2 linked regions of the Aromatoleum aromaticum EbN1 genome follow. Each later gene encodes a partner of the first gene's protein in a complex. Links are inferred from orthologs where the notes say so. Each region holds a gene or a part of one and is shown in the gene's direction. Other genes may lie near its edges. The genes, in order: EBN1_RS17405 and smc.

What was found.
Region 2: the proteins of EBN1_RS17405 (region 1) and smc are in contact, whole or in part, in a crystal structure (PDB 3ZGX), measured with the Bacillus subtilis proteins. The link is inferred for Aromatoleum aromaticum EbN1 from one-to-one orthologs.

Annotation. Positions count from the first base shown.
Region 1 is NC_006513.1:3,631,622-3,636,900, forward strand. What follows is about bases 2,441-5,279. They hold EBN1_RS17405 (segregation and condensation protein A), read left to right. Parts: upstream 2,441-3,364; coding sequence 3,365-4,195; downstream 4,196-5,279. Other genes in these bases: EBN1_RS17400 (tryptophan--tRNA ligase), read left to right, coding at 2,441-3,290; scpB (SMC-Scp complex subunit ScpB), read left to right, coding at 4,176-4,769; rluB (23S rRNA pseudouridine(2605) synthase RluB), read left to right, coding at 4,717-5,279. In the rest of the region: EBN1_RS17385 (3',5'-nucleoside bisphosphate phosphatase), read left to right, coding at 1-589; EBN1_RS17390 (L-threonylcarbamoyladenylate synthase), read left to right, coding at 663-1,292; EBN1_RS17395 (site-2 protease family protein), read left to right, coding at 1,419-2,078; more of EBN1_RS17400, read left to right, coding at 2,088-2,440. UniProt on the Bacillus subtilis protein: Participates in chromosomal partition during cell division. May act via the formation of a condensin-like complex containing Smc and ScpB that pull DNA away from mid-cell into both cell halves.
Region 2 is NC_006513.1:3,779,517-3,796,709, reverse strand. Bases 4,280-8,441 are described here. They hold smc (chromosome segregation protein SMC), read left to right. Parts: upstream 4,280-4,653; coding sequence 4,654-8,241; downstream 8,242-8,441. Other genes in these bases: EBN1_RS18090 (cell division protein ZipA), read left to right, coding at 8,362-8,441; dapC (succinyldiaminopimelate transaminase), read right to left, coding at 4,280-4,599. Also shown: prmB (50S ribosomal protein L3 N(5)-glutamine methyltransferase), read right to left, coding at 1-104; dapE (succinyl-diaminopimelate desuccinylase), read right to left, coding at 107-1,261; EBN1_RS18110 (PilT/PilU family type 4a pilus ATPase), read right to left, coding at 1,287-2,471; dapD (2,3,4,5-tetrahydropyridine-2,6-dicarboxylate N-succinyltransferase), read right to left, coding at 2,568-3,389; more of dapC, read right to left, coding at 3,403-4,279; more of EBN1_RS18090, read left to right, coding at 8,442-9,471; NAD-dependent DNA ligase LigA, read left to right, coding at 9,471-11,516; UTP--glucose-1-phosphate uridylyltransferase GalU, read left to right, coding at 11,563-12,435; translational GTPase TypA, read right to left, coding at 12,556-14,373; EBN1_RS18070 (S-methyl-5'-thioinosine phosphorylase), read left to right, coding at 14,525-15,262; EBN1_RS18065 (peptidase associated/transthyretin-like domain-containing protein), read right to left, coding at 15,305-15,721; EBN1_RS18060 (YbhB/YbcL family Raf kinase inhibitor-like protein), read right to left, coding at 15,933-16,406; EBN1_RS18055 (cysteine desulfurase), read left to right, coding at 16,781-17,193. UniProt on the Bacillus subtilis protein: Required for chromosome condensation and partitioning.

The DNA of each region.
Region 1 (5,279 bases):
TCACCGTCATCCCCGACTGCTCGCGGGGCTCGCTGAAGTGCGGGCCGGCCGGGACGGGCGGGCGGTGCGCATCGGCGCGGCGCTGGAAGCGGCAGGCATTCACGGCGCGCTCGAAGGCGCGCGAAAATTCGCCCGCAACCCGGCGCTCGTGAGCCGCGCGCATTTCGCGCGCCACCTCGTCGCGAGCGGCCTGATGCCCGATGTCGGCACGGTGTTCCGCCACTATCTCGCACGCGGCAAGCCGGGGTATGTCGAGCACGAATGGGCAACGCTCGAAGACGCGGTCGGCTGGATCCACGCTGCGGGCGGCATCGCGGTCATCGCCCACCCGGCGCGCTACCGTTTTTCAGAGGCCGAACTCGAGGCCCTGTTCGACCGCTTCACGGCCTGCGGCGGGGAAGCGGTCGAAGTGGTGTCCGGGGCGCATAGCGACGCGGAAGTGCTCAAGTTCGCGAGTGTTGCCCGTCGCCGCACGCTGCTCGCGTCGCGTGCTTCCGATTTCCACGGCGAAAAGGAAAGCCCGGTCGATCTCGGGCGCTGTTCGCCGCTGCCGCCGGACCTCGTTCCGGTATGGTCGCGACTGGAATGAAGGCCGGCCGGGCCGGATTCCGCGTGCTCCCCGACAATCAGAATCGAAAAAACCAAGATCAAGAAAAATCCGCATGGCTCAATATTTCGCACTTCATCCCGAGCAGCCTCAACCCCGACTGATCCGGCAAGCTGCCGAAATCATGCGCTCGGGCGGCCTGGTGACGTTTCCGACCGATTCCGCATATGCGCTGGGTGGCCTGGCCGGGGACGCGAGCGTGCTGCTGCGCATCCGCAGGATCCGCGGGGTCGACGAGCGGCACCATTTCACGCTGATGTGCCGCGACCTCTCCGAAATCGCAACCTATGCGCGGGTCGATAACATGCAGTATCGCTTGCTGAAGGCAACGACTCCCGGGCCCTACACGTTCATCCTCGAGGGCACGAAGGAACTGCCGCGGCGGGTCCTGCATCCGAAGCGCAAGACGATCGGCCTGCGAGTTCCCGACCATCCGGTGGTCGCCGCGCTGCTCGCCGAACTGGACGAGCCGATCCTGACTTCGACGCTGCTGCTGCCGGGCGAGGACCTTCCGCTGACCGACGCCGAGGAAATTCGCGACCGCATGGAAAAACAGGTGGAACTGGTCATCGAAGCGGGTTTCTGCGGGCCGGAGGCAACGACGGTCCTCGATCTGACTTCCGGCGTCCCGGTGCTCGTTCGGGCGGGGAAAGGCGATTTGTCACCGTTCGGTCTCGAGGCATAGTGCCCGATCACGTCTGCCTGCCCGCCACCCGCCTCCGCAATCCCGGGTTTCGCCTGTCGTCGGGCATGGCGATGAAGGGGGCGCAGTCGCGCTCTGCTAGAATGCGCCGTTTTACACCGTGACGTCATGGATTCGCTGATCTCCACCATTGCCATCTGGGCGCTGCCGGTGCTGCTTGCGATCACTCTTCACGAGGCGGCGCACGGATACGTGGCGAGGCATTTCGGCGATCCGACCGCGGACCTGGCCGGGCGCATCACGCTGAATCCGTTCAAGCACATCGATCCGGTCGGCACGATTCTCGTCCCCGGCGCGATCCTGACGCTCAGCAGCCTGTTCGGCGGCGGTGGCGTGCTGTTCGGCTGGGCCAAGCCGGTGCCGGTCGATTTCAGCCGTCTGCGCCAGCCCAAGGCGGACATGCTGTGGGTCGCCGCGGCGGGACCGTTCGTGAACTTCGTGATGGCGATCGGCTGGGCCGTGCTGTTCAAGGTCGCGCTGAGCACGCCGCACAGTGTCTACACGATACCGATGATGAAGATGGCCGACGCCGGCATTCAGATCAACGCGGTGCTGATGTTGCTGAACCTGCTGCCGATTCCGCCGCTCGACGGGGGTCGGATCGCGGTGAGCCTGCTGCCGCACCGGTTGGCGTGGAAATATTCGCGGATCGAGCCTTACGGCTTTCCGATCCTTCTCGTGCTGCTGTTCACCGGGGTGCTCGGACAGTTGCTGTGGCCGATGATGGCCGCTTTCCGGGTCCTTCTCGCGACGCTTTTTGGATTTTGATTACCGATCATGTACGCAGAACGTGTTCTTTCAGGCATGCGCCCGACCGGGCGACTCCATCTCGGCCATTACCACGGCGTGCTCAAGAACTGGGTCAAGCTGCAGGCGGAATACCCTTGCCTGTTCTTCGTCGCCGACTGGCATGCCCTGACGACCGCCTATGACAGCCCGCAGATCATCGCGGACAGCGTCTGGGAGATGCTGGTCGACTGGCTCGCGGCAGGTGTCGATCCGCAGAAAGCGACGTTCTTCATCCAGTCCAGAGTGCCCGCGCACGCGGAACTCCACCTGCTGATGTCGATGTTCTGCCCGCTGGGCTGGCTCGAGCGCGTGCCGACGTACAAGGATCAGCAGGAAAAGCTCGAGCACAAGGACTTGTCGACTTACGGCTTCCTCGGCTATCCGCTGCTGATGTCGGCCGACATCCTGCTCTATCGTGCCGACAAGGTGCCGGTCGGCGAGGACCAGCTGCCGCACGTCGAGTTCACGCGCGAGATCGCGCGGCGCTTCAATCATCTGTATGGGCGTGAGCCGGGGTTCGAGGACAACGCGAAGGAGGCGATGAAGAAGCTCGGCGCGAAGAACGCACGCCTGTACGCCGAATTGCGCACGCGTTTCCAGCAGGAAGGCGACAATGCGGCGCGCGAGCAGGGCAGGGTGCTGATCGAGGATGCGAAGAGCCTCGGCCACGTCGATCGCGAACGGCTGCACGGGTATCTCGAAGGCACCGGCAAGATGGTGCTGGTCGAACCCGGCGCACTGCTGACCGAGGCTCCACGCATGCCCGGCCTCGACGGCCAGAAAATGTCGAAGAGCTATGGCAACACGATTTTCCTGCGCGAGGAGGCGGACTCGATCTCGAAGAAGATCCGCACGATGCAGACCGATCCGGCGCGCGTGCGCCGAACCGACCCGGGCGACCCCGACAAGTGTCCGGTGTGGCAGTTCCACCTGATCTATTCGGACGACGGTGTGCGGGCGTGGGTGCAGGACGGCTGTCGCAGCGCGGGCATCGGCTGCCTCGAGTGCAAGCAGCCGGTCATCGACGCGATCCTGAAGGAGCAGGCCGTGATGCGCGAGCGCGCCCAGCCCTACGTCGAGAATCCCGCCCTGCTGCGCCGGATCATGGCCGAAGGCTGCGAGCGTGCGAGCGAGCTTGCCGAAGAGACGATGCGCGACGTTCGCGCGGCAATGGGGCTTTCGTACTCCTGAGTCGCCCCGCCAGCGAGGCGGCCCTGCCGCCGCCCCGTGACGGTGAACCGCCCCGGCTTCGGACGTCTTCCGCAATGAATCTTCCCCTCGAGCTCGTTCCCGCGGAGACGGTCGCCCAAGGCGAGGCCGTCGCGCGCCTTTACGGCGAGCCGCTGCTCGAAATGCCGAAGGACCTGTACATCCCGCCGGACGCGCTCGAAGTGTTCCTCGAGACGTTCGAGGGTCCGCTCGATCTGCTGCTGTACCTGATCCGCAAATCGAACCTGAACGTCCTCGACATCCCGATGGCAGCGCTGACCGCGCAATATCTCGTTTATGTCGAGGCGATGCGCAGACACAATCTCGAACTCGCCGCGGACTACCTGCTGATGGCGGCGACGCTGCTCGAGATCAAGTCGCGCATGCTGTTGCCCCGGCCGCAGCGCGAAGGCGCTGACGACGACAGCGACCCGAGGGCGGAACTCGTCCGCCGGCTGCTCGATTACGAACAGATGAAGTTGGCGGGGGCACGGCTCGAACTGCTGCCGCGCGCCGAGCGCGACTACGAGCGGGTGAGCATCTTCGTCGCCGAGAAAGTCGTCGAGCGTCTGCCGGAAGTGAGCCTGCACGACCTTCAGCTCGCGTGGCTGAAGATCATGAAGAAGGCGCGCCTGACGCAACACCACCAGGTGAGACGGGACGAGCTGTCGGTGCGCGAGCACATGAGCGCGATCCTGCGCAAGCTGGCGGACGGCGTTTTCGTCGTGTTCGACACGCTGTTCGAACCCGCGCGCGGGCCCGCGGGGCTCGTGGTGAGTTTTCTCGCGGTGCTGGAACTCGTCAAGGAAAGGCTCGTGGAGGTGGCGCAGAACGAGCCTTTCGCGCCGATATACGTGAAGCTCGCCGATGCAGCCGACGACGCCTGAAGACTGCAAGCGCGTCGTCGAGGCGGCTCTGCTCGCGGCATCGGCGCCTCTTGCGGTCGCCGACCTGCGGCAGCTGTTCGACCCAGACCCGGGAGCGGACTTCATCCGGCGCGTGCTCGAAGACCTGCGCGCCGACTGGTCGGATCGCGGCGCGGAACTGGTGCAGGTGGCCTCCGGCTGGCGATTCCAGACGCGGCCGGAATACCAGGTCTTCCTCGACCGGCTGAAGCAGGAAAAGCCGCCGCGATATTCGCGCGCAGTGCTGGAGACGCTGTCGATCATCGCGTACCGTCAACCGGTGACGCGTGGCGACATCGAGGATATCCGCGGCGTCGCCGTGTCGCCGAACGTGCTCAAGACGCTCGAATCGCGCGGCTGGATCGACATCGTCGGTCACCGCGACACCCCCGGGCGCCCCGCGCTGTTTGCGACCACGCGGCGCTTTCTCGACGACCTCGGGCTGCGCAGCCTGACCGAACTGCCCGCGTTAACCGAAATTGAAAGGATCATGGACCTTGTCGATACCAAAGAAATCGAAGCGGCCGCTGCGGCCCCCGACGAAGAAGAACGCTGAGACGGTGGAGGCGGGCAGGCATCCGGCAGCGCGTGCGCCGCGCGCCGGCGGACGCCCGTCGACACCCGATGCCGGGGAAAACGCACGGCTCGCACGTCCGCCGCGCGCCGCTGCGCCCGCACGCGGAGGGCGCGGCGAACACGAAAACACGGCGCTTGCCGAACCCGAGCGGCTGCAGAAAGTGCTGGCGCAGATCGGACTCGGCTCGCGCCGCGAAATCGAGGAATGGGTGGTTGCCGGGAGAATCTCGGTCAATGGCCTGCCTGCCGAACTCGGCCAGAAAATCGGCCCGGGTGACCGCGTCAAGTACAACGGCAAGCTGATTCCGTTGCGTTTCACAGTGCGCACGCCGCGCGTGCTGATCTATCACAAGCCCGAAGGCGAAATCGTCTCGCGCGAGGACCCGGAGGGCCGCCCGACGGTGTTCGAGCGGCTGCCGATCCTGCGCAAGGGGCGCTGGATCGCCGTCGGGCGGCTCGACTTCAATACCTCGGGCCTGCTCCTCTTTAC
Region 2 (17,193 bases), 150 kb from region 1 along the record:
CGAGTGACCGCGTAGCGCAGCCAGTCGCGCAGCGTGACCAGTTCGCCGAGGGGGCCATGTTCGTGCTCATGCTCGTGTTCGGAATCGTCGTGGAGGTCGGACATCTTCAGTCTCCGTTGGGCAGCAGCAACGCGTTCAGCGTGCGCTCGTAGATGGCGGAAAGGGGTTCGATCGCGTCGAGGGCGACGCTTTCATTGACCTTGTGGATGGTTGCATTGACCGGGCCGAACTCGACGACCTCGTTGCAGATGTCGGCAATGAATCGCCCGTCGGACGTGCCGCCGCTCGTCGACAGTTCGGTTTCGACCCCGACCGTGTCGCGGATCGCGTCGGACAGCGCCTCGACGAGCTTGCCGCGGCCGGTCAGGAATGGTTTTCCCGACAGGTGCCAGTCCAGTTCATAGTCGAGTCCATGGCGGTCGAGCACGACATGGGTGCGCTGCCTGAGCTCGTCGGCGCTGCTGACCGAGGCGAAGCGGAAATTGAACAGCACTTCGCACGTGCCGGGGATGACGTTGTTCGCGCCGGTGCCGGCGTGAATGTTCGACACTTGCCAGGTCGTCGGCGGAAAGAACTCGTTGCCTTCGTCCCAGCGGATGCTCGCCAGTTCGGCGAGCGCCGGAGCGAACTCGTGGATCGGATTGCGCGCGAGCTGCGGATAGGCGACGTGCCCTTGCACGCCCTTGACCCGCAGCGTGCCCGACAGCGAGCCGCGTCGCCCGTTCTTGATCGTGTCACCGAGCGTATTGACTGAAGTCGGCTCGCCGACGACGCAATAGTCGAGACGTTCTCCGCGCCCCGCGAGCGCTTCGACGACCTTCACCGTGCCGTGCGTCGCGATGCCTTCCTCGTCGGACGTCAGGAGCAACGCGATCGACCCGACATGATCCGGATGTGTCGCGACGAAGCGTTCGATCGCCGTGACGAAAGCGGCGATCGAAGTCTTCATGTCCGCGGCGCCGCGACCGAACAGCTGACCACCGCGGACCGTCGGCTCGAACGGCGGCGAATCCCAGCCGTCGAGCGGGCCAGCCGGCACGACGTCGGTATGCCCCGCAAAGCACAGCACCGGTGCAGTGCCGCCGCGCCGCGCCCACAGGTTGCAGACTCCACTGCTGTCGACACGCTCGAAGCGGAAGCCCAGCGGCGCCAGCCGGGCCGCGATCAGGTCGAGGCAGCCGCAATCGTCCGGAGTGACGGAAGAACGCGAGATGAGTTCGCAGGCGAGCGTGAAAGTGGCGCCGGATGAAGCATGAGTCATTGTTTTCGGTAATTCGTGGTGTCGTTCAAGGCTTCGCGCTGTCGTCGAGGTGCAGCGCGAAGTCACTGAAAGGCCGTTTTTCCGGCTCTTTTGGCGCGAAATCGAGTGTTGGCGAATCGTCGCTGCCGTCCTGCGCATCCGGCACGTTGCCGAACTGCGCATTGTTGATCAGCCACGAGAGGTTCGTCGGGGAGTCCGCGTTTGCGGTCGCTTCCTCGAACGTCACCGTGCCTTCGTGGTAGAGCCGGTACAGATCCTGCTCGAAGGTCTGCGACCCCGGCGCCAGGCTCTGCTGCATCGCTTCCTTGACCTCGTTGAGTTCGCCGCGCTCGATGAGTTCGGCGACGTGTCGCGTGTTCATCAGGATTTCGACCGCCGGAACGCGTACGCCATCGGGCTTGCGCACCAACCGCTGCGAGACGATGCATTTGAGCGCCACCGCCAGGTCGAGGAACAGCAGCGAGCGGTTTTCGAGCGGGAAGAAGTTCACGATGCGGTTGAGCGCATGGTAGGCGTTGTTCGCATGCAGCGTCGCGAGGCACAGATGGCCGGTCTGGGAATAGGCCAGCGCCGCCTGCATCGTCTCGCGGTCGCGGATTTCGCCGATCAGGATGCAGTCGGGCGCCTGACGCATCGCGTTGCGCAGCGCGTCGTGCCAGCTGTGGGTGTCGATGCCGACTTCGCGCTGGTTGACGATCGACTTGCGGTGCTTGAAGAGGTACTCGATCGGGTCCTCGACGGTGAGGATGTGGCCGGAACGGTTCAGGTTGCGGTGATCGATCATCGACGCGAGCGTCGTCGACTTGCCCGAGCCGGTCGCACCGACGACGAGCACCAGCCCGCGCTTCTCGGTGACGACTTCGGCGAGCACCGGGGGCAGGCCGAGCGAATCGAGCATCGGGATGTCGCCCTGGATGTAGCGCACGACAATGCCGATGCTGTGCCGCTGCCAGAACAGGTTGACGCGGAAGTTGCCCAGTTCGCGGCGACCGAACGAGAGATTGAGCTCCCTCACGCGTTCGAACGTGTCGATCTGCTCCGGCGTCATCATCTCGTAGATCATCCGCTTGATCATGGGCGGCTCCATGACCTGCTGGTTGATCGGCATCGTGACGCCCTGGATCTTGATATGGATCGGGGCGCCGGCCGAAATGAAAATATCGGATGCGAGTTTTTCCGCCATCAACTGGAACAGTTTGTCGAAAATCATCGCGGCGGGTCTCCGGAACGGAAAAGGGGAGGGCGGACAGCTGAACCAGCCGGACTGCCTGTCCGCCCGGCTCAGCGACAGCCTGATGTGCGGAGATCAGGCGCCGCGCAGCAGTTCGTTGATGCCGGTCTTGGCGCGCGTTTGCGCATCGACGCGCTTGACGATCACCGCGCAGTACAGGCTGTACTTGCCGTCGGCCGACGGCAGGCTGCCCGGCACGACGACGGCACCGGACGGGACGCGACCATAGGTGACCTCGCCGGTGGCCCGGTCGTAGATCTTGGTGCTCTGGCCGATATACACGCCCATCGACAGCACCGCGTTCTCTTCGATGATCACGCCTTCGACGACTTCGGAGCGTGCCCCGACGAACACGTTGTCCTCGATGATCACCGGTCCTGCCTGCACCGGTTCGAGCACGCCGCCGATGCCCACGCCGCCCGACAGATGCACGTTCTTGCCGATCTGTGCACACGAGCCGACCGTCGCCCAGGTGTCGACCATCGTGCCTTCATCGACGTAGGCGCCGATATTCACGTACGACGGCATCAGCACGACGTTCCGGCCGATGAAGCTGCCCCGACGCGCGACCGCCGGCGGCACGACGCGAAAGCCCCCTTCGCGGAACTGCTCCGGCGTGTAGTCGCCGAACTTTGTCGGCACCTTGTCGAAATACTGGTTCGTGCCGCCCGCCATGACTTCGTTGTCGGCAAGGCGGAACGAGATCAGCACGGCCTTCTTGATCCACTGGTTGACGGTCCAGTTGCCGTCGATCTTCTCGGCGACGCGCAGGCGCCCGGCGTCGAGTCCGGCGATGACCGATGCGACCGCGTCGCGCACGGCTGCCGGCGCCGCGGAAGGGGAGAGGTTCGCACGGTTCTCGAACGCATCGTCGATGATCTTTTGCAGGTCTTGCATGGGGAGTTTTCCGTTAGGGGAGAGATTGGCAGAAAGCGGCGATGCGCTCGGCCGCCTCGACGCATTCGGCAGTCGGGGCGACGAGGGCGATGCGCACGAAGCCGGCGCCCGGATTGACGCCGTTCGCCTCGCGTGCGAGGAAGCTGCCCGGCAGTACCGTGACATTATATTCACCCTGCAGGCGCCGGGCGAACTCGGTGTCCGGGATCGGCGTCTGCGCCCACAGGTAGAAACCGGCGTCGGGCCGTTCGACTTTCAGGTGACGCGCGACGAGCGCCGTGACGCGATCGAACTTCTCGCGGTACAGCCGGCGGTTGTCGACGACGTGCGCTTCATCGTTCCAGGCCGCGACCGAAGCGGCCTGCACGGCCGGATTCATCGCGCAGCCGTGGTAAGTGCGATAGCGCAGGAAAGCCTTCAGCACGGCGGCGTCGCCGGCGACGAACCCGGAACGCATGCCCGGCACATTCGAGCGTTTCGACAGGCTCGAGAACGTCACGAGATTGCGGAAGTCGCCGCGGCCGAGCTGGTGTGCGGCCTGCAGCGCGCCGACCGGTGGCGCGTTCTCGTCGAAATAGATCTCCGAATAGCACTCGTCTGCGGCGATCACGAAGCCGTGGCGGTCGGAAAGTTCGAACAGGCGCGCCCACTCCTGCAGCGACAGCACGCGTCCGGTCGGATTGCCCGGCGAGCAGACGAACGCCAGCTGGACGTCGCGCCACACCGATTCCGGCAGCGAATCGAAGTCCGAGCCAAAACGGTTTTCAGGCAGATTGTTGAGGAACACCGGTTCGGCGCCGGCCAGGAGCGCCGCGCCTTCATAGATCTGGTAGAACGGGTTCGGGCACAGCACTTTCGCTGCGCCGCCGCGGCTGTCGACGACGCACTGCGCGAACGCGAACAGCGCTTCGCGCGATCCATTGACCGGCAGCACCTGGGTCGCGACGTCGACCGCGGGCAGCCCGTAGCGCCGCTCGAGCCAGCCGGCGATCGCGCCTCGCAGCGCGTCGCTGCCCTGAGTCGCAGGATAGGCCGAGAGACCGTCGAGATTGTCGACCAGCGCCTGCGTGATGAAGGCCGGCGTCGCGTGCCGGGGCTCGCCGATCGACAGCCGGATCGTGTCCAGGCCGGCAGGCGGGGTGAGCCCTTCGAACAGCTTGCGCAATTTTTCGAAAGGGTAGGACTGCAGTCGGTCGAGGTTCGGATTCACGTCAATTGTGTCGGCATATTTCGGGACGTCGGCCGCGGGGGCCGTGGATCGGGGATGTTATCATGGCGCGCTTTCGACAGCCCTGAACCGACCGTTCACCCCCGTTCCGACGTGCGTCTTTCCAAGCTCAAACTCGCCGGTTTCAAGACCTTCGTCGACCCGACCACCGTCCTTACTCCCGGCAACCTCGTGGGGGTCGTCGGGCCGAACGGCTGCGGCAAGTCGAACATCATCGACGCGGTGCGCTGGGTGCTCGGCGAAACGCGCGCGAGCGCGCTGCGCGGCGAGTCGATGCAGGACGTGATCTTCAACGGCTCGACGACGAGAAAGCCGGTGTCACGGGCGAGCGTCGAGCTGGTGTTCGACAACGCCGAAGGGCGCGCAGCGGGCCAGTGGTCGCGCTATGCCGAAATCTCGGTCAAGCGCGTGCTCGACCGCAGCGGCGAATCGACGTATTACCTCAACAACGTCCATGTGCGCCGCAAGGATGTCATCGACCTGTTCCTCGGCACCGGGCTCGGGCCGCGCGCCTACGCGATCATCGAGCAGGGCATGATCTCGCGCATCATCGAGGCACGGCCCGAGGAGGTGCGCGGCTTTCTCGAAGAAGCGGCAGGCGTCACGAAATATCGTGAGCGGCGTCGCGAGACCGAAGGCCGGCTGTCCGACGCGCGCGACAACCTCGCCCGGCTCGACGACATCCGCATGGAGCTTGGCGAGCGCATCGGCCACCTCGACGCGCAGGCCGCGATCGCGGCCCGTTTCCGCGCGCTGAGCGCGGCGCATGCCGAGCGCCAGCAGCTGTTGTGGCTGCTCAAGCGCAACGATGCGCGCGGCGAGCAGGCGCGATTGCAGAGCAAGTTCAACCAGCTGTCGGCGAAGATGGAATCCGACAGTGCGCGCCTGCAGGAACTCGAAAACGCGGTCGAATCGGGCCGCGCTGCGCATTTTTCGGCATCCGAGGCGATGCACGCGGCACAGAGCGACCTCGTCGCGATTTCCGCCGAAGTCAGCCGCCTCGAAGCCGAGCTTCGGCACCTCGAGGACGCACGCAAGCGTATCGATGCCCGTCTCGTCCAGCTTGCGACCGACGAAGCACACTGGTGCGCGCGCAGTGAAGCGCTCGGCAGCGATCGCGAGCGCTGGAGCGCATTGCTGGACAACGCCGTGCTGCGTGCCGAGCAGGCCGAAGCGCGCCATGCCGAAGTCGCCGAGCGCTTGCCGGAAACCGAATCGGCACGCCAGGCGGCAGACGCGACCGTCGCGGCCGCACGCCGTGAACTCGGCCAGACCGAGCAGCAGCTGCGCGTCGGGGAGGCGAACCGGGCAAACACGATGCGTGCGCTCGACGCGCTCGCGCTGCGCCGGACGCGCCTCCTGGGCGACAGCGGCGCGATCGAGGGGCCGGACGAGGCGGCGCTCGCGCAGCAGGAAGCCCGGCTGGACACCGTGCGCGAGGAGCACGACGCCCGCCAGCAGGAACTCGCGCAGACGCAAGCACGCCTGCCTCAGGCACAGGCGGGGCTGAAGGCCGCACTGGACGACGAACGCCAGGTGCAGCGCCGGCTGACCGAACTGCGCGCGCGGCGCGACGCGCTGGTGCAACTGCAGGCGAAAGTGCAGTCGCAGGGGCAGCTCGGCGACTGGCTGAAGCGCCACCGCCTCGCCGAGCTGGCGCCGCTGTGGCGCGCGCTGCGCGTCGATGCAGGCTGGGAAACCGCTGTGGAGGCGATGCTGCGCGAACGGCTTGCGGCGCTCACCGGTGCCATCGATGACGCTACCCGGGCGATGTTCGACGAGACACCGCCGGCCGCGTTCGCAGTCGCGTTCCCGGACGGGGACGACGTGAAGCTCCCGCCGGTCGAACCTCCCTCCGGCGCGACTGCGCTGATCGACCGGGTGCACCTGCCGGAAGCGGCGCTGCGTCCCGCGCTCGCAGACTGGCTGCACGGCTGTTTTGCCGTCGATGCACTCGAACCGTGGCTCGGCCGGCGTGCCGAACTCGCTCCCGGCACCTGCCTCGTCGGTCCGCGCGGGCAGATCCTGACGCGCCACGCGCTCGTCCATTACGCTCCGGACAGCCGCACCCACGGCGTCATGGAACGCCAGCGCGAAATCGACACCCTCGCGGATCGCCAGCGCGAGCTGGAAGCCGAGGCGCAGCAGGCGCACGACGCGCTGCTCGAAGCCGAAGCGATCGCGGCAAACCTGCAGGAGCGCGACAACGCGCTGCGGCGCGAGCTGCAATCGATGCAGCAGCAGATCCACACCGAACAGGTCGCGCTGCTGAAGCTGACCCAGGCGCGCCAGCGCGCCGACGAGCGCCGCGCCCAGCTCACGCGCGATCTCGACGACCTTGTGCACCTCGAAGCCGGCGAGCGCAATCAGCTCGCGCGTGCCGAAACCGAACAGGCGCGTTCAGCCGAGCTGGCCGAACTGCAGCGCGAGCGGCTCGACGCCGCAATGGAAGTGCTTGCCGAGCGCGACAGCCTGCTGCGCGAGACGCGCGCGCTCGAGCAGGCGACGGCGCGGGAGCTGCAGGAAGCGCGCTTCTCCGAGCGCGAGTGCGCCGGCAAGCTCGATGACATCGCCCGCAACGCGGAACTTGCGAGCGAACAGCTCGACCGCATCGCCGCCGAGCTCGACGCCCGCCGACGTGAACTCGACGCGACCGACTGCAGCCACAGCCGCGAGGCGCTGCAGGAAGCGCTGACGCTGCGTCAGAGCCGCGAGACGGCGCTTTCGGCGCGGCGCGACGCGCTCGAACAGACCGCGTCCCTGCTCAAGCAGACCGAGGAGCTGCGCCTGCGAACCGAGCAGGAGGCGACCCCGGCGCGCGCCCGCATTGCCGAGTTGCGGCTGGGCGTCCAGGCGGCGGAGCTTGCCGCCGCGCAGTTCGACGAGCGCCTCGCTGAAGCGCAGGCGGACGAAGCGGCGCTGCAGCCGCTGCTTACCGGCGATGTGCGCGAGAACGGGCTGGTGCGTGAAGTGGCACGGCTCGCGCGCGAGATCGCCGAACTCGGACAGGTCAACCTTGCGGCCCTCGACGAGCTGCGCAGCGCACAGGAACGCAAAGGTTATCTCGACGCGCAGAACGAGGACCTGAGCCAGGCGATCGTCACTCTCGAGGACGCGATCCGCCGCATCGACCGCGAAACGCGCGAGCAGCTGCAGGACACCTACAATACCGTCACGCAGCATTTCGCCACGCTGTTCCCGCAGCTCTTCGGGGGCGGCCAGGCCCGGCTGGTGCTCACCGGCGACGAGATTCTCGACGCCGGCATCCAGATCGTCGCCCAGCCGCCGGGCAAGAAAAACACCTCGATACACCTGCTTTCGGGCGGCGAGAAAGCGCTGACGGCGATTGCGTTGGTATTCTCGATGTTTCAGCTCAACCCTGCGCCCTTCTGCATGCTTGACGAGGTCGACGCGCCGCTGGACGATACCAATACCGAACGTTACTGCGGGATGGTAAAACGCATGTCATCGCAAACGCAGTTCATTTTCATCAGCCACAGCAAGATCACGATGGAAATCGCGCAGCAGCTGGTCGGCGTGACGATGCAGGAACAGGGCGTTTCACGGGTCGTGGAAGTGGATATCGAAGAGGCGCTGCGCCTGGCCGAGCCGGCCGCAGCCTGACACACGAACGGGCGCTGCCGGCCTGCCCGCACCACCGGCGGCGACCGATTCTTTTTGTTTACAGGACAACTGGTGACGATTCTCGCCGGCGGCGGTGAAGCGTTCACAACGGGAATGAAGATGGACAGCGAATTGCAGATCGGATTGGCCGCGCTCGGCATCACGGCAGTCGTGGGCATCATCGCGTACAACAAGTGGCAGGAACGCAAGCATCGGCGGCAGGCGGAGCAGGCCTTCAAGTCCGAGCACCGCGACGTGCTGCTCGAACCGCAAGAGGCCCCGCAGGGCGAACGCGTCGAACCCTGGACGACCGAGTTTCCCTCCCCGGACGCGAATCCCGCTCCGGCGTCGATTCCCCATCCGGCCGCCCATGGCCCGGTAGGGAGGGTGACGCCCGGATTGCCGCCCGCGATCGATCCGCGCATCGACTGCGTGATCCGCATCGAATCGATCGAACTGCTCCATGCTCCGCGCCTGTGGACGGCGCAAAGCGAACAGTTGCAGGGGATCTCGAAGCCGGTGCGCTGGTTCGCCTTCGACGACGCCGAAAACCTGTGGCGCCCGCTGACCGCCCATTCTGCCGGCTCGTTCCACTGGTTCTGCGCCGCGATGCAGCTCGTCGACCGGCACGGGGCGATCGGCGAAAACGACTTCATGCATTTTTCCGGCGGCGTGCAGCGCGTCGCGGAGCAATTCCTCGCAGTGCCGACCGATCTGCCGACGCGCGCCGAAGCGCTGCGCAATGCCGCTGACCTCGATCAGTTCTGCGCCGGCGTCGACGTCCAGATCGGCGTCAACATCATCAGCCACAACCAGCCTTTCGCCGGCACGAAGATCCGCGCGCTGGCCGAAGCGAGCGGCATGACGATCGGTGACGACGGCGCGTTCCACGCCCGCGACGAAAGCGGCCATACGCTGTTCACGTTGTGCAACATGGAGCCCGCGCTCTTTGCCGCTGATGAGATGCGCAACCTGATGACGAACGGCCTGACGTTCGTCATCGACGTGCCGCGCGTCGCCAACGGCGTCGTCGTGTTCGACCACATGATGCAGCAGGCGAACCATATGGCCGACGCGCTGCAGGGCAATGTCGTCGATGACAATCGCGCACCGTTCGGCCCGGACGCGGCGCTGCTGATCCGTTCGCAAATCCAGCAGTTCCAGGCGCAGATGGCCGATTCCGAAGTCCCCGCTGGCAGCCCATTGGCATTGCGCCTGTTCTCCGCCTGATGTCCGCTTCGCCTGAAGACTTCGAGCGCGCCGCACAACTGCGGCGGGAGCTCGAAGCGCACGATCACGCGTACTACGTCCTCGACGCGCCAACGGTTCCCGATGCGGAATACGACCGCCTGTTCCGCGAACTCGACGCGCTGGAACGCCGGCACCCCGAGCTGCTCGTGCCCGATTCGCCGACCCGGCGCGTCGGCGGGGCACCGGTGCCCGGGCTCGTGCCGGTGCGCCACGCGGTGCCGATGCTGTCGATCCGCACCGAAACCGACACCACCAGCGGCGGCGTGATCGCGTTCGACACGCGCGTGCGCAACGCGCTCGAACTCGGCCCGCACGCGCCGCCGGTCGAATACCTCGGCGAGCTCAAGTTCGACGGCCTCGCGATCAGCCTGCGCTACGAAAACGGCATGCTGGTGCGCGCGGCCACGCGCGGCGACGGTTACACCGGCGAGGACGTCACACACAGCGTGCGCACGATCCGGCAGATCCCGTTGCGGCTCCCCGGCCGGCCACCGGCGCTGATCGAGGTGCGCGGCGAGATCTACATGCGGCGCGATGCGTTCGAACGGCTCAATGCGCGGCAGAGCGAAACCGGCGGCAAGGTGTTCGTCAACCCGCGCAACGCGGCGGCCGGCGCCGTGCGCCAGCTCGACGCGCGCATCGCCGCGCGGCGACCGCTGTCGTTCTTCGCGTACGGATTCGGCGAGATTGGCGAGAGCGGCGGCTGGAACATGCCAGCGACGCAGGGCGAGATGCTCGACGCGCTCGATGCGCTCGGCATTCCGGTATGCGAGCACCGCGTCGTCGCGTCCGGGCCGGACGGGCTGATCGCGTTCCACGACCGCATCGCCGCGGCGCGGGACAGCCTGCCCTACGACATCGACGGCGTCGTCTACAAGGTCAATCGCTTCGACCTGCAGCGCCGCCTCGGTTTCGTCACGCGCGAACCGCGCTGGGCGGTCGCGCACAAGTACCCGGCGCAGGAAGAGATCACCGAGCTCGTCGATATCGAGATCCAGGTCGGGCGCACCGGCGCGCTGACTCCGGTCGCACGGCTGAAGCCGGTCTTTGTCGGCGGCGTGACGGTGACGAACGCGACGCTGCACAACGAAGAGGAAATCCAGCGCAAGGGGCTGCTGATCGGCGACCAGGTCATCGTGCGCCGCGCGGGGGACGTCATTCCGCAGATCGTCGCGCCGGTCGTCGAGCGCCGCAACGGCAGCGAACGCCCGTTCGTGATGCCGCAGACGTGCCCGGTGTGCGGCTCGCACGCCGAGAAGCAACCCGACGAGGCAGTGACGCGCTGCTCGGGGGGGCTTTTCTGCCCAGCGCAGCGCAAGCAGGCGCTGCTGCATTTCGCCGGCCGCCGCGCGATGGACATCGAGGGGCTCGGCGACAAGCTCGTCGACCAGCTCGTCGACGGCGGCATCGTCAGCACACCGGCGGATCTGTACCGGCTCGGGCTGGTGAAGCTTGCGAACCTGCCGCGGATGGCGGACAAATCGGCGGCGAACCTCCTCGCGGCGATCGAGAAGAGCCGCCATGCAACGCTGGCACGCTTCATCTTCGCGCTCGGCATCCGCAACGTCGGCGAGGCGACGGCGAGAGAGCTCGCGCGGCACTTCGGTTCGCTCGACGCGCTGATGGATGCCGATATCGAGCGCCTGCAGCAGGTCGCGGATGTCGGGCCGATCGTCGCGCACAGCATCGCCGGATTCTTCGCCGAAATGCACAACCGCGAAGTCATCGAGCAGTTGCGCGCGGCCGGCGTGCACTGGGACGAAGGTGTGCCCGCAGTCGCCGCTGACGGCCCCGCGAGCGGCAAGACTTTCGTGCTCACCGGCGCGTTGCCGACGATGAGCCGCGACGACGCGAAGGCGCTGATCGAGTCGCATGGCGGAAAAGTCAGCGGCTCGGTGTCGAAGAAGACCGATTACGTGGTCGCCGGCGCCGAAGCCGGCTCGAAGCTCGCGAAAGCGCAGGAACTCGGCGTGGCAATCCTCGACGAAGACGGCCTGCGCCGCCTGCTCGAACAGCCCGCCTGACCTACCCGATGCCTGCACCGAATCATTCAAAATGGAGAGTCACAGCATGAAGAAAGTCACGAAAGCAGTATTTCCGGTAGCCGGCATGGGCACGCGCTTTTTGCCGGCGACCAAGGCGAGCCCGAAGGAGATGCTGCCGATCGTCGACAAGCCGCTGATCCAGTACGCGGTCGAGGAAGCCGTCGCGGCCGGGATTACCGACATGATCTTCATCACCGGGCGCACCAAGCGCTCGATCGAGGATCACTTCGACAAGGCCTACGAGCTCGAAACCGAGCTCGAAGCCCGCGGCAAGAAGGAAATGCTCGCGCTGGTGCAGCGCACCGTGCCGAAAGGCGTGAACTGCATCTACATCCGCCAGTCGGAAGCGCTCGGGCTCGGCCACGCAGTGCTGTGCGCCGCGCCGGTCATCGGCGACGAAGCGTTCGCGGTGATCCTCGCCGACGACCTGCTCGACAACCCGGACTCTGCCTCGATCATGGAGCAGATGGTCGGCGTCTATAACTACAACCGCTGTTCGGTGCTCGGTACGATGAACGTGCCGCGTGAAGAGACGCGCCAGTACGGCATCGTCAGCACCGAAGCGCAGCAGGGTGACGTGCAGCGGGTGACCGGGATCATCGAGAAACCCAAGCCCGAAGATGCTCCGACGACGCAAGCGGTCGTCGGTCGCTACATCCTGACGCCGCGCATCTTCGACCACATCCGCGCGCTGCAGCCGGGCGCGGGTGGCGAATATCAGCTGACTGACGCGATCGCCGCGTTGCTGAAGGACGAGGCGGTGTTGTCGTACCAGTTCAAGGGCGTGCGCTACGACTGCGGCTCAAAGCTGGGCTACCTGAAAGCGACCATCGAACTCGGCCTGCGCCATCCCGAAATCGGCGAAGAGTTTGCGGCGTATCTGGCCGAACGAAGCTGATTTCCGCTGTGCCGGCCCGGTAGCGCCGCTGCGGGCAGATTTCAGGATTTCGCAGACAAAAAAAGCGCTGTCGAAGCAGCGCTTTTTTGTCGCCCGGCGGCATCCCGCGCGGGATGAGCGTCAGGCGTTTTCAGCTTTTGCCGCGCGTTTGCGCTCGTTCTCGGTCAGGTAACGCTTGCGCAGCCGAATCGACTTCGGCGTGATCTCGACGAGCTCGTCGTCGGCAATGAATTCGATCGCGGACTCGAGCGTTAACTGGATCGGCGGGATCAGCCGCACGGCTTCGTCGGTACCCGACGAGCGCACGTTGGTAAGCTGCTTGCCCTTGATCGGATTGACGACGAGATCGTTGTCGCGCGAATGCACGCCGATGATGATGCCTTCGTACACGGGATCGTTGTGCGTGAGGAACATCCGGCCGCGATCCTGCAGCTTCCACAGCGCATAGGCGACCGCGTGGCCGTTGTCCTGCGAGATCAGCACGCCGTTGCGCCGCTCGCCCATCGGCCCCGCCATCGGGCCGTAGCCGTCGAAGACGTGGCTCGCGAGGCCGATACCGCGCGTCAGCGTCAGGAACTCGCCCTGGAAGCCGATCAGACCGCGCGCCGGGATGCGGTATTCGAGACGCACACGGCCCTTGCTGTCGGACTGCATGTCCTGCAGTTCACCGCGGCGGCGGCCGAGTTCTTCCATGACGCCGCCTTGATGCTCTTCCTCGACGTCGACGGTCAGCATCTCGTACGGCTCGCACTTGACGCCATCGACCTCGCGGAACACCACGCGCGGACGGCCGACCGCGAGTTCGAAGCCTTCGCGGCGCATGTTCTCGAGCAGGATGGTCAGATGCAGTTCGCCGCGGCCCGACACCAGGAACACGTCCGAGTCGTTGGTGTATTCGACGCGCAGCGCGACGTTCTTCAGCAGCTCGCGTTCGAGCCGCTCGCGGATCTGGCGGCTTGTGACGAACTTCCCTTCACGCCCGGCCAGGGGCGACGAGTTGACCATGAAGTTCATCGTCAGCGTCGGTTCATCGACCGCGATCGGCTCCATGCCTTCGAGTTTCTCGGGATCGCACAGCGTGACGCCGATATTGACCTGATCGACGCCCGACACCAGCACGATGTCGCCGGCTTCGGCCGATTCCGTCTGCGTGCGCTCGAGGCCCTCGAAGGTCAGCACCTGGCCGATCTTGGCCTTGCCGCGATTTTCGTCACCGTACATCACGACGACTTCCTGGTTCGGACGGATGCGGCCGCGCTTGATGCGGCCGATACCGAGCTGGCCGATGTAGGTCGAATAGTCGAGCGAGCAGACCTGCAGCTGCAGTGGGCCGTCGGAATCGACTTCAGGCTGGGGCACATGCTCCAGGATCGCTTCGTACAGCGGCTTCATGTCGGTGCTCGGCTTCGCGAGGTCGAGCATCGCGAAGCCGTTCAGGCCCGACGCATACACGACCGGGAAGTCGAGCTGCTCTTCGGTCGCGCCGAGCTTGTCGAAAAGGTCGAACGTGTGGTTGATGACCCAGTCGGGGCGGGCGCCCGGACGGTCGATCTTGTTGATCACGACGATCGGCTTCAGGCCGAGCGCGAGCGCCTTGCGCGTGACGAAGCGCGTCTGCGGCATCGGGCCTTCGACCGCGTCGACGAGCAGCAGCACGCCGTCGACCATCGACAATACGCGCTCGACTTCGCCACCGAAATCCGCGTGTCCCGGCGTGTCGACGATGTTGATGTGAGTATCGCCATACTGGATCGCGCAGTTTTTCGACAGGATCGTGATGCCGCGCTCCTTCTCCAGATCGTTCGAGTCCATCACCCGTTCGGAAACCTGCTGGTTCTCGCGAAAGGTGCCGGATTGGCGCAGGAGCTGGTCGACGAGCGTGGTCTTGCCGTGGTCGACGTGGGCAATGATGGCGATGTTGCGGATGGAGCGGGACATTTGGGTCCAGAAGTCTTTGAAAAAGTTTTTAATTTTAGCACGGCCGCCGCATTGCAGCATCGCGCCCTTCACTCTTTTCGTGCCGACCAGGGAGCGAGGGGACCGTGGGGCCCATGCTAGAATCGGCGCCGTTTTTCTGGAGACCGACCCGATGCTCGCAATCATTGGCGGTAGCGGACTCACGCAGCTTTCGACGCTCGAGATCGCCCGCCGCGAAGTGGTACGCACCCCTTACGGAGAACCGTCCGGAGCACTGTTGTTCGGCCGCTTGCGCGAACGGGCGGTGGTCTTTCTCGCACGCCATGGCTACGGACATACGATCCCGCCGCATCTGGTCAATTACCGCGCAAACCTGTGGGCGCTGAAGCATGTCAAGGCCACGGCCCTCATCTCGGTGGCCTCGGTCGGCGGCATCCGCGACGATTTCGGCCCCGGCGCACTGGTCGTGCCTCACCAGATCATCGATTACACGTGGGGGCGCAAGAGTACGTTCTTCGAAGGTGGCGACGAGGGCGTGCATCACATCGATTTCACCCATCCGTACGACGAGCCGTTGCGCCAGCGGATTCTCGCGGCGGGCATGGCGACGGGGGAACACATCGTCAATGGCGCTGTGTACGCTGCGACGCAGGGGCCGCGCCTCGAGACGGCCGCGGAGGTCGACCGGCTCGAGCGCGATGGCGCGGAACTCGTCGGCATGACCGGGATGCCCGAAGCCGCACTCGCCCGCGAAATCGGTCTGCCCTATGCCGCGATCAATGTCATCGCGAACTACGCCGCCGGGCGCGGCGCGAGCGAAAAAGGCATTCTCTTCGACAGCATCGAAGTAGTGCTGCAGGATGCGATGGTGCGCGTGCGACGCGTCCTCGAGGAAGTCTGCAAGTCCTGACGAGGGTTCGTGCCTCTGTGGGCGCGCCGGCATCGTCCGAGCTTACCAATAGAAGGTCAGCGATCGCTGGCCGGTGCGCGCAACGCTGGCGCGTCGGGTTTGCTCGCGGCCGTTGGCCATCGCCGTGACACGGTAGTTGCCGGGGGGCAGTTTGGCCAGCATGAGCGGACCGTCGGCTCTCGCCTCGAGAACCTTGCGGCCCGTCGAATCGGCAATCGCGATGTTGACGTCGGCAAGATAATCACCTGACTTTTCGGCGAAAACGAGTTTGAGGTTGAAGTCCTGCGCGGATGCGAGGAGTTGGTTGCGCTCTTCCTCGCCGACGCCGCCGGTGATGTAGCGCACACCCTCGAATTCCCGCACATCGAGTACCGGACCCGCTTCCTGCGCCATTGCGGCGCCGCCCCACAACCCGGCGGCGAGAACCAGCAGACCGGCGGCGATGTTGTGTTTGTTCATCGGGATACCTCCTGTGTGGAAATCGCCCGAACGACGCGGTTCGCCGCCCGGGACGACCGAGCACGCCGGCCGCGACGGAAACCGGGTGCAGTTCAGCACCCCGCCGGCAGGGCAACCGCCCGCGCCTTCATGCGACTGGCCGATCGAAGGCGAGTTCCGGTCGCCCCGATCTCGAATTCGCATGCACGACGTTGCCCGCGGCCTTCCAGGCTCACGGCCGCTGGTACGTTCCGACAAGTTCCGCCTCGGCAAGAATGTGGCCCTGCATCGCGTGTTCCAATTCGGCCTTCGTCGGTGCACCAAGAGGGGCGAGGACGACGTCGAGGGCGTAGAGCTTGTGGAAGTAACGGTGTCGGCCGATCGGCGGGCAAGGGCCGCCATAGCCCGTGCGCTTCCAGTCGTTCGTCCCTTCTCGCGTGCCGAGCGGCAGGTCGGCCATGGCGACGGCTTCGGGCAGAGCGGCCGTCGTCGGCGGGATGTTGTACAGCACCCAATGCACCCACGTCCGCTGCGGGGCGGCCGGGTCCGGCGCGTCAGGGTCATCGACGATCAGCGCGAGGCTGCGAGTGTTTTCCGGGATGCCGGACCAGCCCAGGGGAGGGGACACGTCGCGCCCGTCGCACGTGTAGGTCGCGGGAACCGCTCCGCCATGGGCAAATGCCGTGGAACTCAGAGTCAGGCTCATGTTCGTTGCTCCGGTTGTCAGTTACGGGGACCTGGCTTGCGCCTCGCCTGCCAAAGGTGGTCTGCTGCGTCGGGAGATTGGTGATGCCGATCCCAGGTACGCACAGCGCACCCGGGGCGCTACCTTGCAGGAGCGAGCTTCCGGTTCATCGACGCTCTTACTGTAGACCGTCGTCCGAGTCCTGCCCGTGCGAGCGGGCATTGCCGTTGCGTGACCGGTTGCCACGATCGAATTTTTCGCACAGAACTGCGTCCCGCTGAACTTCGGGGAAGCCGGCGAGCGCTCCGGATTCGTGATATTACTCACGCCGGCCTGCAGGCGCGGCTGTCTCCGCGCCTGTGCGGACCACTACTCGAGGACCTGGGGGAACTGGAATGGGAACTTCTGCCGACGAGTTGAACGCGCTGCGTGTCGCGACCGGCGCTGCGGGCGGAAGCGTCCCGCCGCTCGATGTCGCCCGGCTGCGCGCCGACTTCCCGATCCTCACCCGCGAGGTCAATGGCAGGCCGCTCGTCTATCTCGACAACGCGGCGACGAGCCAGAAACCGCGTTGCGTGATCGACGCGCAAGCGCATTACTACGCCGCACTCAACGCGAACGTGCACCGCGGCGTGCATCGCCTGAGCCAGGAGGCGACCGACGCTTTCGAGGCCGTGCGCGACACGGTGCAGCGCTTCGTGAACGCCACGCACCGCGAGGAGATCGTCTTCGTGCGCGGCACAACCGAAGCGATCAACCTCGTCGCGAACAGTTTCGGCGGACGTTTCCGCCCGGGCGACGAGATCCT